Regions from separate parts of the Oceanobacillus sp. FSL K6-3682 genome, predicted to be linked through region 2. Evidence: riboswitches for the same ligand, from Rfam matches in the RefSeq annotation. Region 2 holds a riboswitch; each other region holds the start of a gene.
The links. Region 2 has a riboswitch for thiamine pyrophosphate ahead of MHH51_RS02375 (thiamine phosphate synthase). Riboswitches for the same ligand answer to the same signal wherever they lie in the genome.
Positions count from the first base shown of each region.

Region 1 (4,267 bases), 450 kb from region 2:
GAGTATATTTCAAGCTGAATTGTGCTTATTCTACCCCCAATAATTCCTTCAGCTCGTTCAACTTTGATTTCGATAATGGAACCTGAGAGCTTTTTTTATCAATAAGAGACAAGCTGTAACTGTTCCTGGTCCATGTAATAACCTCTCTTATTTTTTGAAGATTCACAATATAGGAGCGATGGCAGCGAAAGAAGCCTTGATGAGATAAACGCTGTTCTAATTCTTTTAAGGTAAAACCTGTTGGAAATCCTTCTCCACGCGTATACAGATATGTTTGACCATTCTGGCTTTCAATATAGTCGATTTCCTGTGGGTCAAATAAAATAATTTTATCCTCTACTTTGGCAGAAATTTTATTTAACTGAAAAGTTTGCTGTACTTGAGCCTCTTCTTCCGCTGTTTCTATCCCATCTATTTCTAAAGACTTTACTCTGTCTTTCTCCTCCGTTTCAACTTCGATTTGATGCAGGCCCTGTTCATCTAAACGATAGACCGTATCTGCAATTGTAATGGCACTCTCCGTACTTGTTGTTAAAATCAATACCGCTTTTTGCTTTTCCTGCAAAATCTCGACAAATTGATGAAGTACACGTTTCGTTTCTAAGTCTACATTTACCTCAGGCTCTTCAAAAATAACAACTTCTGATTCCTGCATTAATATTCTGCCAAATTGGACCCGGCGTTTTTCAGATCGATTCAACTGATGCATTTTCCATCTTGCTTTTTCCTCCAGTTGAACCAGCTGTAGAACTTCTTTTATAGAAGCCTTGCTTTGATATAAGGACCCGATAAATGTCAAATATTCCTTTACCTGTAACCGTTCATAAATACCTTCTTCATACCAGCAAATTCCTAAAGAGGAAAAGTATTTCTGCTTATCCTCCTCCAGTGTTTTATGGTGTATCTGAATAAAACCCTTTCGTACACTTTCTTCTCCGGAAATCATTTGCAGTAAGACTGCACGCACATTAACAGTGGACTGAATTGCTTTGATTTCTCCAGATTTTATTTCTATATCTATCCTCGGAAATAATGTTTGATCTCCTTGACGATATTCAATTTCGTTCATTCTTAACATGCTTTATACCTCTCTATCCATAAAGAATTCATTCCATTCTATTTTGATAGCTTTTAAGCCTGATTATTATTTCATGACAAACAGTTAAATCTTTGATACAGTAGATTCAAAGAAAATAATGAAAAGCAACTACTAGGGGAGCCCAAAACTGCGGGCTGAGAGGGAAGCATGCTTACTTTCCGACTCTTACAAACCTGATCTGGCTAATACCAGCGTAGGGAAGTAGTCAATCAACTTATGATTACTCTCAGTATACCAAATCAGGCTTCTCTATAAAGCCTGATTTTTTATTTTTACAAAGTAGTTTACTTTTCATTCCAAAAAGAAAAGCGAAAAGCGCCTGTTTAAAAACGTAGAGATTGCGCTCCCGATCTTTGGGGGTGGTTCGACTTTAGTCGAACTTCCTTCACCCTTGAGATAAAGGAAACATGCCCCTTTAGGGGTATGCCGACGTTAGGCTTCAGCCTGCTTTTAGTCGACCTTCCTTTACTTTAAACCGATGTTGACTTTCACCCGCAGGGCATAAGCGCGACTATACTTCTGTCTGCGCCTGACGGCTTGCCAATCAGTAAGTCTTCTTTATCGTAGGGCGTGACGTGAAATCTCTAAAGTTTGGCGCATGGAGCTAGACATATAGAGGAGATGATTGGATTGAAAAACCGTACACGCTTATTAACGCTGATGGCTGTTTTTATAGCTATTGGAACAATTGGCTCTCAATTGCTCTGGTTTCCCGCAGGGGTTGCCAGAGCTTATCCAGTACAGCATGCCATTAATGTCATTGCTGCAATCATACTTGGACCGGGGCCGGCAGTCATTGTCGCATTAATGATCAGCCTGCTCAGAAACCTTTTAGGTCTGGGAACACTCGTTGCTTTCCCCGGAGCAATGATTGGAGCATTTGTCGCCGGGGTATTGTATAAGAAAACGCAAAAATATTTAATGGCGGCTTTTGGAGAAATAATTGGAACAGGGATTATTGGTTCATTCTTTGCTGTTCCTATTGCGAATCTCCTGATGGGAAGCTCAGTAGGAGCACTTGCATTTATCCCGCCGTTTATTGTCAGCAGCGTCTCTGGTGCTTTAATTGGCTGGCTGCTGGTCAGCCGTTTACCGGCACGGCAGTTTTCTTTAACAAAATAAATTATTTTACAATCCTAAGGAGGATTTTATGATGAGTCAGGTTCGTTGTGCATTAACAATTGCCGGCACAGACCCGAGCGGTGGTGCTGGTATTCAGGCGGATTTAAAAACATTTCAAGAGTTAAAAACCTATGGTATGTCTGTAATTACTTCTGTTGTGGCCCAAAATACAACAGGAGTCCGTTCTGTTGAGCATATGCCTCTTTCTATGATTGAGGATCAACTGGATGCAGTCATTGAGGACATGCCAATTCATGCAGTGAAAACAGGAATGATTGCAAGTAAGCCAATGATGGAATTAATCGCTCAAAAATTAAGAAAGATTGATGCGCCATATGTGATGGACCCTGTTATGGTTGCGACCAGCGGTGACGCTTTAATTAATGAAGAGGCCCGCAGCTTTTTGCGGCAGTATCTTCTTCCTTTAACGACGGTTGTTACACCAAATATTCCAGAAGCAGAATTTCTGACCGGCTTATCTATTGCGTCTACAGAAGATATGAAAAATGCTGCAGAATATCTCGTTCACGAGTATGATGTTGATGCTGCCTTAGTTAAAGGTGGACATCTAAAAGGACAGGCTGTTGATTTTCTTTATGACGGCAAACAGATGCATAGCTACGCTGCTGATCGTATTGATACAAAGAATACGCATGGAACCGGCTGTACCTATGCTGCTGCCATTGCTGCTTATTTAGGTAAAGGTTATCCACTTTCAGAGGCGGTAAAACACTCAAAAGCTTTTGTGACTGCAGCTATTTCCAAATCATTTGAGCTTGGAAAAGGGAATGGCCCGACGAACCACTGGGCAATCCGGGAAAATGCAGGAAGGGAGATTACACATGAATCCTGATATTATCCAGCAAGTCAGAAACAACACGCCTCTCATTCATCATTTAACCAATCAGGTTGTCATGAACTTTAGTGCTAACGGACTGCTTGCCTTTGGTGGCAGTCCTGTTATGGCAAAGGAATTAAGAGAAGCAGCAGATATGGCCAAAATTGCAGATGCACTTGTTTTAAATATTGGTACCATTTTAGAAAATGAAATTGAAGCAATGATTGCAGCAGGGAAAGCTGCCAATGAAAAGGGAATTCCTGTAGTTCTTGATCCTGTTGGCGCAGCTGCTACTTCTTTTCGGAAAGAAGTAATAGAAAGAATTTTACAAGATGTACGCCCAACAGTTATTAAAGGGAATGCAGGTGAAATTGCTTCCTTGGTTAATGCAGATATTCAAACACGGGGAGTGGATTCTATTGGGGAAGGAAATATAGATGATATTGCAGAAAAAGCCAGGAAACAATTTGATACTGCGATTGTAGTAACCGGAAAAACAGATGTTATCTATGCCGATCAGAAATTAATTTATAACCAGACTGGGCATCCGCTTCTCTCCAGTATTACCGGGGCGGGATGTTTATTAGGATCTGTTGTAGCAGCATGTCTGACTACTTCTTATCCAGTCGGGGAACAGCTCCGTACTGCACTCAGTTTCTACGGACTGGCCGCAGAGCATGCAGCAGAGCAGTCTCATGTGCAAGGACCGGGAACCTTTTTGCCAAGCTTTATGGATGCTTTATCCTTTACACCCAAGCAACTAAATGGAGGCACTGAAGATGGAATTTAATAGAGAACAATTAAGAAAATATTTTATTATGGGAAGCCAAAATTGTCACAGGGATCCTCACACTGTTTTAGAGGAAGCACTCACTGCAGGTATTACTTCATTTCAATTTCGGGAAAAAGGCACCGGCTCGTTAAATGGTGAGGAAAAGATTAAGCTGGGTAAAAGCTTGCGAGAGCAATGCCGAAAACATGATATTCCATTTTTTATTAATGATAATATTGAGCTGGCCGAGGAATTGGATGCAGACGGTATACATGTAGGGCAGGATGATATGCCTGTCAAGGAAGTCCGGGCTAAGTTCCCGGATAAAATCATTGGCCTGTCGATATCTACACCACAGGAGCTTGACCAAAGTCCGCTCGATTTAGTGGATTATATTGGCGTTGGACCAATTTTTGCAACTGCTACAAAAGAAGAT
Region 1 is NZ_CP150263.1:890,110-894,376, reverse strand. Features, by position in the region: gene MHH51_RS04550 (LytTR family transcriptional regulator DNA-binding domain-containing protein) at 26-1,078, opposite strand; TPP riboswitch at 1,203-1,316, shown strand; gene thiW (energy coupling factor transporter S component ThiW) at 1,730-2,221, shown strand; gene thiD (bifunctional hydroxymethylpyrimidine kinase/phosphomethylpyrimidine kinase) at 2,253-3,074, shown strand; gene thiM (hydroxyethylthiazole kinase) at 3,064-3,849, shown strand; gene thiE (thiamine phosphate synthase) at 3,839-4,267, shown strand, end outside.
Region 1: it holds a riboswitch for thiamine pyrophosphate, as region 2 does, so the genes downstream of both, thiW (energy coupling factor transporter S component ThiW) here and MHH51_RS02375 (thiamine phosphate synthase) in region 2, are expected to answer to the same signal.

Region 2 (4,267 bases):
TTAACCCCCTCCAACAAAATGAACGATCTCAACCTTATCTCCATTTTCCAGTACAGCTTTTTCATGCTCTTCCTTTTGCAATATCTGCTGATTATGCTCAATGATCAAAGGTTTATCTTCCAATTCCAGAAAATCAATTAGACCTTTGATGTGCTTTACCTCTTCCTGAATTTCTAATCCATTGCCGTTCACTGTTATTTTCATTGTGACTCACCTGCCTTTTCCAGTTTATTGCCTTGACGATTCAAGCTAAAGCTATCGTAATAAAATGGATTAATCGGTTTATTCTCTATTAAGTCTGCCATATAGATTCCCGTAATTGGCGATAGCAGTATGCCATTCCGGTAATGTCCCTTTGCCGTATATAAACCAGCAACATCTGGAACCTCTCCCAAGTATGGAAGTTCATCAGCTGTGGCAGGTCTGACTCCCGCCCAAAAACTGCTTATCCTCGCTTCTCCCAGCCGCGGAACCATTTTCTGTGCTCGTGACAATAGCTTGTGAACGCTCGCAGCATGAACATGCTTATCTGTTTTATCGGGGATGGAAGATGCTCCAACAATCACTTTTTCCCCTTGCTTTGGAACGAGATAACAGCCATCCATCCAAAGCGTAGTTTGAAATAAATTCTCTTCTAATTCCAGCAGCAGACATTCCCCCTTCACCGGAATTGTGCCATAATCTTCAGGCAGCAGTTCATCTCCAAAGGCACCTGTTGCAATAACGATTTGATCAGCATAATAAGCTCCCTTTGTTGTCCGGACTCCATGAACTGCTCTATTTTCTATCAACAGCTCAATTACTTTTTCCTGTTCACGCAAAGCTGCACCATGATGATAGGCAGCCAGGGTGAATGCCTCCGTAAGATGACGGGCAGAAACCTGACCATCATTGGGCAGATAAAGAACAGCATGAAGATTCTCTGTTAAGCCTGGTTCCATCTTCCTTGCTTCTTCTACGGACAGCAAATAAGCAGGATTATCCTCTTCTCTCTGAAATGCAGCGATTGTTTTCAGCTTGTTGTACTGATGCTGATGAAAAGCAAGCTTCATAATCCCCTTATGAATATACTGAATATCAATCCCTGATTTTTCATACAGCTCTTCGGATAAATCTTTAAATAATGCTCTGCTCTCTTGTGCAAATTGGAAAAGAGGACTCTTCTCTGCAAATTCTCCTTGAGCTCCTAACATTCCAGCTGCAGCACTTGATGCCTCACATCCGATTTGATCCCTTTCTACTATCAGCACCCGATAGCCTCTTTTAGCCAGCTGATAAGCAATAGAACAGCCAATTACCCCACCGCCTACAATAATTTGATCAAACTGTTTTTTCACCTTCACCCACCTTCCCAAGTATCCAACACTTCCCGGTAAGCCTCAACAGTTTGCACCGGATTATCCGCCTTCCAAATACCAGACATTATCGCTGCCCCGGCTGCCCCTGCCTTCATTACTTCTTTCGTTCGTTCCGGAGTAATCCCGCCAATAGCGTAGACCGGAACAGATAATACATTGGTGATTTCCCGAAGGTCAGCTAATCCTCTCGGCTGCTGGCCAGGCTTGGACCTGCTGGGATAGAGATGACCATACAGCACATAATCTGCCCCTTCCCGTTGAGCCTGTTCTGCTTCCAGTAAGGAATGAACAGACTTCCCTGTTAAGAGCGCAGAGAAGCACTTTTTCACAAGCGGCATGGAAGGACTGTGATATGCCAACTGGACACCTGCACACTGTTTCATCACAGCGATATCAGCCCGGTCATTTACAATTACTTTCGCTAATGGAAATTCGATGCTTTCTAATGCTTCAATTATTTCCATGATTTCCTTTGCTGTCTTCTTTTTCTCCCGGATATGCAGAAAATCAATATCTCTATGAATCCGCTTAATTATTTGCAAATGCTGTTTAGTAAAATTTCCATCACTGATAAGATGTAATTGTTTGCCCATGCCATTGCTCCTTTCTTTCATTTCCCGAGAATCAGCGGAAGAAACGAAAAAGGCCACTCATCCATTGGATAAGTGGCCCTGATTATATAAAAATTCAGCGATCGAATTATATATCGTCATGTTCCTGCCACTTCCCTACGCTAGTGCTAACCAGATCAGGTTCAAAGGGTCCGAATATTCGTCTCAGCCAAAGGCTCCCCTAGTGTTGACTATTTAATTTTCGAATTACAATTAAAGGATAACATATAATTTTTTATTTTCAAAGTTATTTTTACAGTCTCTCTTTTTTCTGCTTATGAATAATTTGTCTAGCCTTGCTTTGCATAGTTAACAGAAGCAGCATACAAATAATAAGTTAATCCTGTTTGTTGATTCTCTAACATATTTTTGTGAAATTCATCAGTAATAAAAAACCATGTTGATTCAACAAACCCTTGTGAGTCTACCTTCATAATGTTGTCATTGATATACTTAATATGCTCAGAGATAAGCTGTTTGACCCTTTCATCATTTACTGTCCATCCCTTTTTTAAAGCAAAAGCCATTTTATCCATAAACGCTTTCGATTCTCTGGCTGATTCATTTAATTCCTCCGCTTCAATATTATCTACAGGGATTTCGTATTGATAAGTTTCCTGCAGATATTCATTTTGCTCTTTTAACTGTTCCTGCCATTGTTCTTGATTTAACCCTTTAAACATATTTTGATTATCCATCACTTCTCCACGCTCCTCAAAATATATAGTTTCGTTAAGAGTATTTAATATCAGATTCATTCGTTCTCTCTTGTCTTCTATCAGTCTCTTTTGTTCCATTAACATATCGTAACGGCTTTTTTTCTCATACAATATTTTCTGAATAGACTCTAATGAAAAATCTAATTCACGATAAAACAAAATATGCTGTAATTTTTCTAATTCCTTTTTCCCATATAAACGATATCCAGCTTCTGTGATTTCCCTCGGCTCTAACAGTCCAATCTTATGATAATGATAAAGTGTTTTGATCGTTATTCCGGTTAAATCAGCTACTTGCTTAACCGTCAGCATATGAAACTCACCTCCTCATAAATAAACAATAGACTCCTACCTAAGGCAAGAGTCAACAACCATTTTGATATTCTAAAAAAAATATTTCTTATTATTCTAATCTTAATACTTAAACTACATGGAAAAGTCATCTTTCAACAAATCAAAAAAATCCCCTATTGCCGTTTTTAACAATAAGGGATTGGTACGCGTATATCTAGCTGCTATTCTGTTAAACCATCAATCTCCATCACTTCAATGGTTGCAGTACCATTATCCATCAGCTGTGCTTCTGCCTCGATATTATCTCCCTGTTCCAGAAAGATTGCTAATGGAGCCTTGCTGGCATTTACAGTATAGATCGTTGTATCGTTTTCAAGTAAAAATTGGATAATCTGCCCCTGCTCTGTCGAGTTCACAACTACACGACTGACGGTTCCTTGAACAGTCTCAGTGACAGTATCACCAGTAGCTCCCGTGTTTCCAGGATCCTGTAACAGAGCCATTCGATAGGCATCCAAAGCAGCATTTGCGGTATCGCCAAACACGACAAAGTCTGAATCATTCGCTTTAATGTAGGCATACTGCTTATGCAATCCATTCGGATCCAGTACATTGACAACCCAGGTTGGATTTCCGTCAACATTGTATAGAACAGGCATATACCCTTCCCATTTCTTCTCCGGGAATTCCTTATTAACGATTTGCTTTGCTCCTTCACTGTCCATAATACCGTTGTTCTTCTTACCGCCATAATAGGTCAGCTCTCCGGTTCGTGCATTAACTAATGTATAGCCTAATGCAGAATCGATATTTTCCTTCGGGGAGGTCATATCGGTAAAATAAAACATATCTCCATTCTCATCAAACATTGGTGTAACCCCAGATTCCGTGCCAGATTGGTTAGGCAGCTTCACATCTCTCTTGCCAAAGACGCTGTTTAACCAGCCATGAACATATTTCCCATAATAATCATTCGTTAACGTAGCCATTTCTGAGCTTACAGATCCTTCAATAAAGTCTGGAGCCTCGTCTGTTTGATAAGCATTCATTTCACCAGTGACCGGATCAATCACCACAACCTGAAGCTTATCCAGGTTTGGTTTATTTGTAATATTCATCGGCTTATAAATGGTTTGAACATACCATGGCTTTCCATCATCATCCACTTCTATTTGTGCTTCTCCACCTTGTATATATTGCGGAAACTTATTATAAATTACACGCTGCACATATTTATGAAAATAGCTGGAATTTGTATATTCCATAGGCTCCTCTTCAAACGTTG
Region 2 is NZ_CP150263.1:439,794-444,060, reverse strand. Features, by position in the region: gene thiS (sulfur carrier protein ThiS) at 1-204, opposite strand; gene thiO (glycine oxidase ThiO) at 201-1,337, opposite strand; gene MHH51_RS02375 (thiamine phosphate synthase) at 1,340-1,951, opposite strand; TPP riboswitch at 2,067-2,162, opposite strand; gene MHH51_RS02370 (MerR family transcriptional regulator) at 2,260-3,000, opposite strand; gene MHH51_RS02365 (DNA-binding protein) at 3,204-4,267, opposite strand, start outside.

Region 3 (4,267 bases), 2.1 Mb from region 2:
TTGTATTTTTTTCAATTTCAACTAAACTAAAATAAATTTGAGGGTCAAAAACGTGCATCAATTGATGGGATAAATAGTTATTAGGCAAAGAAGAGTTTACCTCGTTTATTTCTTTTCCATTTTGTATGATTAGAGAAAAATTCTTTATGATCTTATCAATAACTGCATTTAATTCATTATAGTATTGTACATTAAATAATTGATGCATATAAAGAAAATGATTCTTAGTAAAATCAAAAAAGTCACTATCAAATCCATACGTGATTATTTTTTTGATTTTATCACTTGTAAGTTCTTCTTTTTTATCGATAAGTTCCACTTTGGCATTAAATTCTTTTAATTTAGGTATCAAAATATTAAAAAGTAATTCCTCCTTTGATTTAAAATGCAAATATAACGTACCCTTTGCAATATTAGATTCTTTCGCTATGTCATTCATCGTTACGTTATCAAAACCTTTTAGTCTAAATAGTTTCTCTGCATTATTTAGAATGGTAGTATTTCTATCATGAAATATTTTATCCATTCTTTGTGACATGAATAAAACCTCCTTTATTTGACCCATAGTCAATTTTGACCTGTGGTCATTTTAATATATTTTTACCTATTAGGCAAGAAATTTCAATATTATGTATGAAAAAATGTCTAATATAAGATGCAGGGGAAAACACACCAGGAGAAATCAAGAAGCCTTATTTATTCTGAAAAAGAAAATAGGTAATGGCTTATACCGAGAATTTATTAAATAAAAGAAAAACTATTGAGCAATCGAGAAGAAGCTTTTCTTATTCATTTATAGTAAACTAATAAAAAGGAGGCGTTTTAATGAGTACAATGATTTTTGTTAACTTTCCAGTCAAGAATGTAGCAGATGCCACTAATTTTTACGAAAAAATTGGATTTACAAAGAACGATGACTTTTCTGATGTTCATGCAAGCTGTATGGTCTGGGACGAAAATTTTTATATCATGTTGTTAGAACATTCTTTTTATCAACAGTTCCTCAAAAATAAGAAGATTGCCGATACACAAAAAGAAAATGCTGCTTTAATTTGTTTCGGCATGGAAAGCGCTGAAGCAGTCAAAGAATTTGGACAATTAGCAAAAGAAAATGGCGGCGATGCTTATCGTGTTGATATGGGGGTGCCGGAAGAGCAAATGTATGGCTTGGAGGTATCTGATATTGATGGGAATATGTTAGAACCGATGTGGATGAAACAATAGGGTAATAAATGAATAGAAGAAATGTGGAGAGATAATGATCTCGTCCTATTAATAAGTACCAATAATGACAGGAACCAGCCTGACGCTAATATTGTAGTGTCAGGCATGGTTTGCATTTTTAAATGATATATGCTTAAATAAGCCTTAAGTATTTTACTTCTTTCTTATAGCATGCTGTAGTGTATTCGTTTCAAGAATAAAAACCATAATACACCCTGATTATAAAGGATACCGCTGAAAATAACGCTATGAATGCATCATGCTATTTAATCAGCACTTACAGGTAAACTATTAATTCTAAATTTCATATTTCTATAATCGCTAGGGGAGCAATTTTATTGCTGAGAAAGGAAACTTGACCCTTGGAACCTGATTTAGTTAACACTAACGTAGGGAAGTGAGGTTTACTTAAGTAGGTAATAATCTAGTTATGTACTCATTTCCCATTCATCAATATTTGTTGAGTGGGTTTTTTAATGCTCTTACAGTAGATTCAAATAGTAAGAGATACAATTTAATAAGAATGTAGGGGGACCAGTGTTGCTGGTTGAGATAGTATCCATAAGATAAAGACCCTTAGAACCTGATCTGGTTGAGACCAGCGTAGGGAACATGCAAAGTAATTTCTATCATATGGAAATGTGTGTACCCTGGGCTTCGTGTCCGGGGTATTTTTGTTTGAAGGGAGGCGTGCATATTCAATCTATTAACAAGTGTTATTAAGAAATAAACTTATACTTTTTATCAGAAAGAGGGTGAAAACGAAGGATGAGAGAACAAAATAATAAATTAGCACTTCAGTTTAAAAATGTCGATTTCCATTATAAAAATGATGCAGGGGAGATTCCCATTTTAAAAAACATGAATCTTTCTGTTGCAGATGGTGAATTTGTAAGTATTATCGGTGCAAGCGGCTCAGGAAAATCAACCATATTTCGTCTTATTGTCGGGCTGGAAGAACTGACCGGTGGATCTATCTATTTAAATGAAAAACAAGTAACCGACCGTTCAGGAAAAGTTGGGTATATGCCTCAACAGGATTTATTAATGCCTTGGCGTACAGTTCAGCAAAATGCAGTTCTTCCGTTAGAACTGCACAAAGAAAGTCGTCTCGATAGAAGAGCTGTCGATAGCTTGCTGGAGGCGTTTGGTTTAAAAGGATACGAGAATAAATATCCGCATGAACTATCCGGTGGGATGCGCCAGCGTGTTTCCTTTTTAAGAGCTACTTTATCCGGTTCTAATGTGCTATTGCTGGACGAACCTTTTTCAGCTTTGGATGCGATGAACAGGTTATTTATGCAGGAATGGCTATTAGAACAATGGAAAGAGCAGCAATCTACTATTTTATTTATAACACATGATATTACAGAAGCATTATTTTTGTCTGACCGCATTTTTGTCATTACTGATACACCTTTTACAACATTTAAAGAGATCGAAGTGCCTTTGGAACGTCCAAGACGGCAACAGGATTTAGGAAATAAAGAAGTGACGGAGCTAAAAAATAATCTGCTGGATCAATTTCGGATGAGGGTGTAATCAATGAAAAATTATCTTTATTCTATTATTTTAATCACAATATTTTTATTTATATGGGAAGCAGGAGCGAGGTTTGTTAATACACCATTTATTTTACCGGCGCCGACTGAAATTGCGATAAAGCTATGGGAATTGAAAGCGGAGCTTCTGCTGCATCATCTTCCTGTTACACTGGCTGTTATTGCAATTGGCCTCGGTATTTCATTAGTACTTGGAATTATCCTAGCAATCAGTATGAATATATCAAAAACATTAGAGCAAGCCATTTATCCTATTTTAATTACATCACAAACCATTCCTATTATTGCACTGGCACCTATTTTTGTACTTTGGTTCGGATATTCCATCTGGAGCAAAGTCATCGTTACAATTATCATTACCTTTTTTCCTATTACCGTCAGTACATTCGATGGTTTTCGATCAACAAGTAAAGAACTGAAAGAGTTATTTCAAACACTTGGCGCATCTAAAAGACAGCTTTTTTTCAAGCTGGAGGTTCCATCTGCACTGCCTTCTTTCTTTTCAGGGTTAAAAGTAGCCGTCCCCATGAGTGTGATTGGCGCTGCAATTGGAGAGTGGCTCGGTGCACAGGCTGGCCTAGGTTATTTTAGCCGGCGGATGATGACACAATTTAATGGAGCAGGGGTCTTTGCACCTATAGTCGTTCTCTCTTTAATTGGAATTATATTATTTATTACAGTTGTTTTGCTAGAAAAATATATATTGAAATGGAGAAGATCTTAGTATGAATAAATTAACAGCAATAGTTAGTATTCTGATAGGCTTTACAATTCTAAGCGCTTGTGGAAATGAAGAATCAAATGCAGAGGATAATAAAAAAGTAAACGGGACAAATACTGTTTCTATTATGCTTGATTGGTATCCGAATGCCGTACATAGTTATCTATACGTAGCAGAAGAGAAGGGTTATTTTGAGGAAGAAGGGATTGAAGTTGATATTCAATTCCCGGCAAATCCAACAGACCCTCTGACACTTGCGGCTTCAGGCAAGGTGACAATGGGGTTATATTACCAGCCCGATGTGATTGCAGCAAGAGCAAATGAAGATATTCCTGTTAAGTCTGTGGCTGCTGTCGTTCGTGAGCCGTTAAACCGGATTGTTTCCCGTTCCAATGATCCGATAGAATCGCCGAAAGAATTAGAAGGGAGGCAGGTAGGTTACCCTGGAATTCCTGTAAATGAGGCAATTGTTAAAACAATGGTCGAGCATGACGGCGGAGATTATGAAAAAGTAGATATGATAAATGTAGAATTTGAATTAGGTTCTTCACTTATTTCTGAGCAGGTCGATGCAGTGAGTGGCATGTATGTGAATCATGAAGTGCCAGTCTTACGCAGTGAAGGGCATGCAATTGATTTTATTGATCCAGTAGATTACGGGGTGCCTGATTTTTACGAAATTGTCGCTGTGACAAGTGATGAAACATGGGATGCCGAGCGAGAAAATATTGAAGCGTTTTGGCGCGCTGCGCGTAAGGGA
Region 3 is NZ_CP150263.1:2,497,655-2,501,921, reverse strand. Features, by position in the region: gene MHH51_RS12480 (TetR/AcrR family transcriptional regulator) at 1-538, opposite strand, end outside; gene MHH51_RS12475 (glyoxalase) at 826-1,224, shown strand; TPP riboswitch at 1,538-1,637, shown strand; TPP riboswitch at 1,742-1,851, shown strand; gene MHH51_RS12470 (ABC transporter ATP-binding protein) at 1,993-2,766, shown strand; gene MHH51_RS12465 (ABC transporter permease) at 2,770-3,510, shown strand; gene MHH51_RS12460 (ABC transporter substrate-binding protein) at 3,512-4,267, shown strand, end outside.
Region 3: it holds a riboswitch for thiamine pyrophosphate, as region 2 does, so the genes downstream of both, MHH51_RS12470 (ABC transporter ATP-binding protein) here and MHH51_RS02375 (thiamine phosphate synthase) in region 2, are expected to answer to the same signal.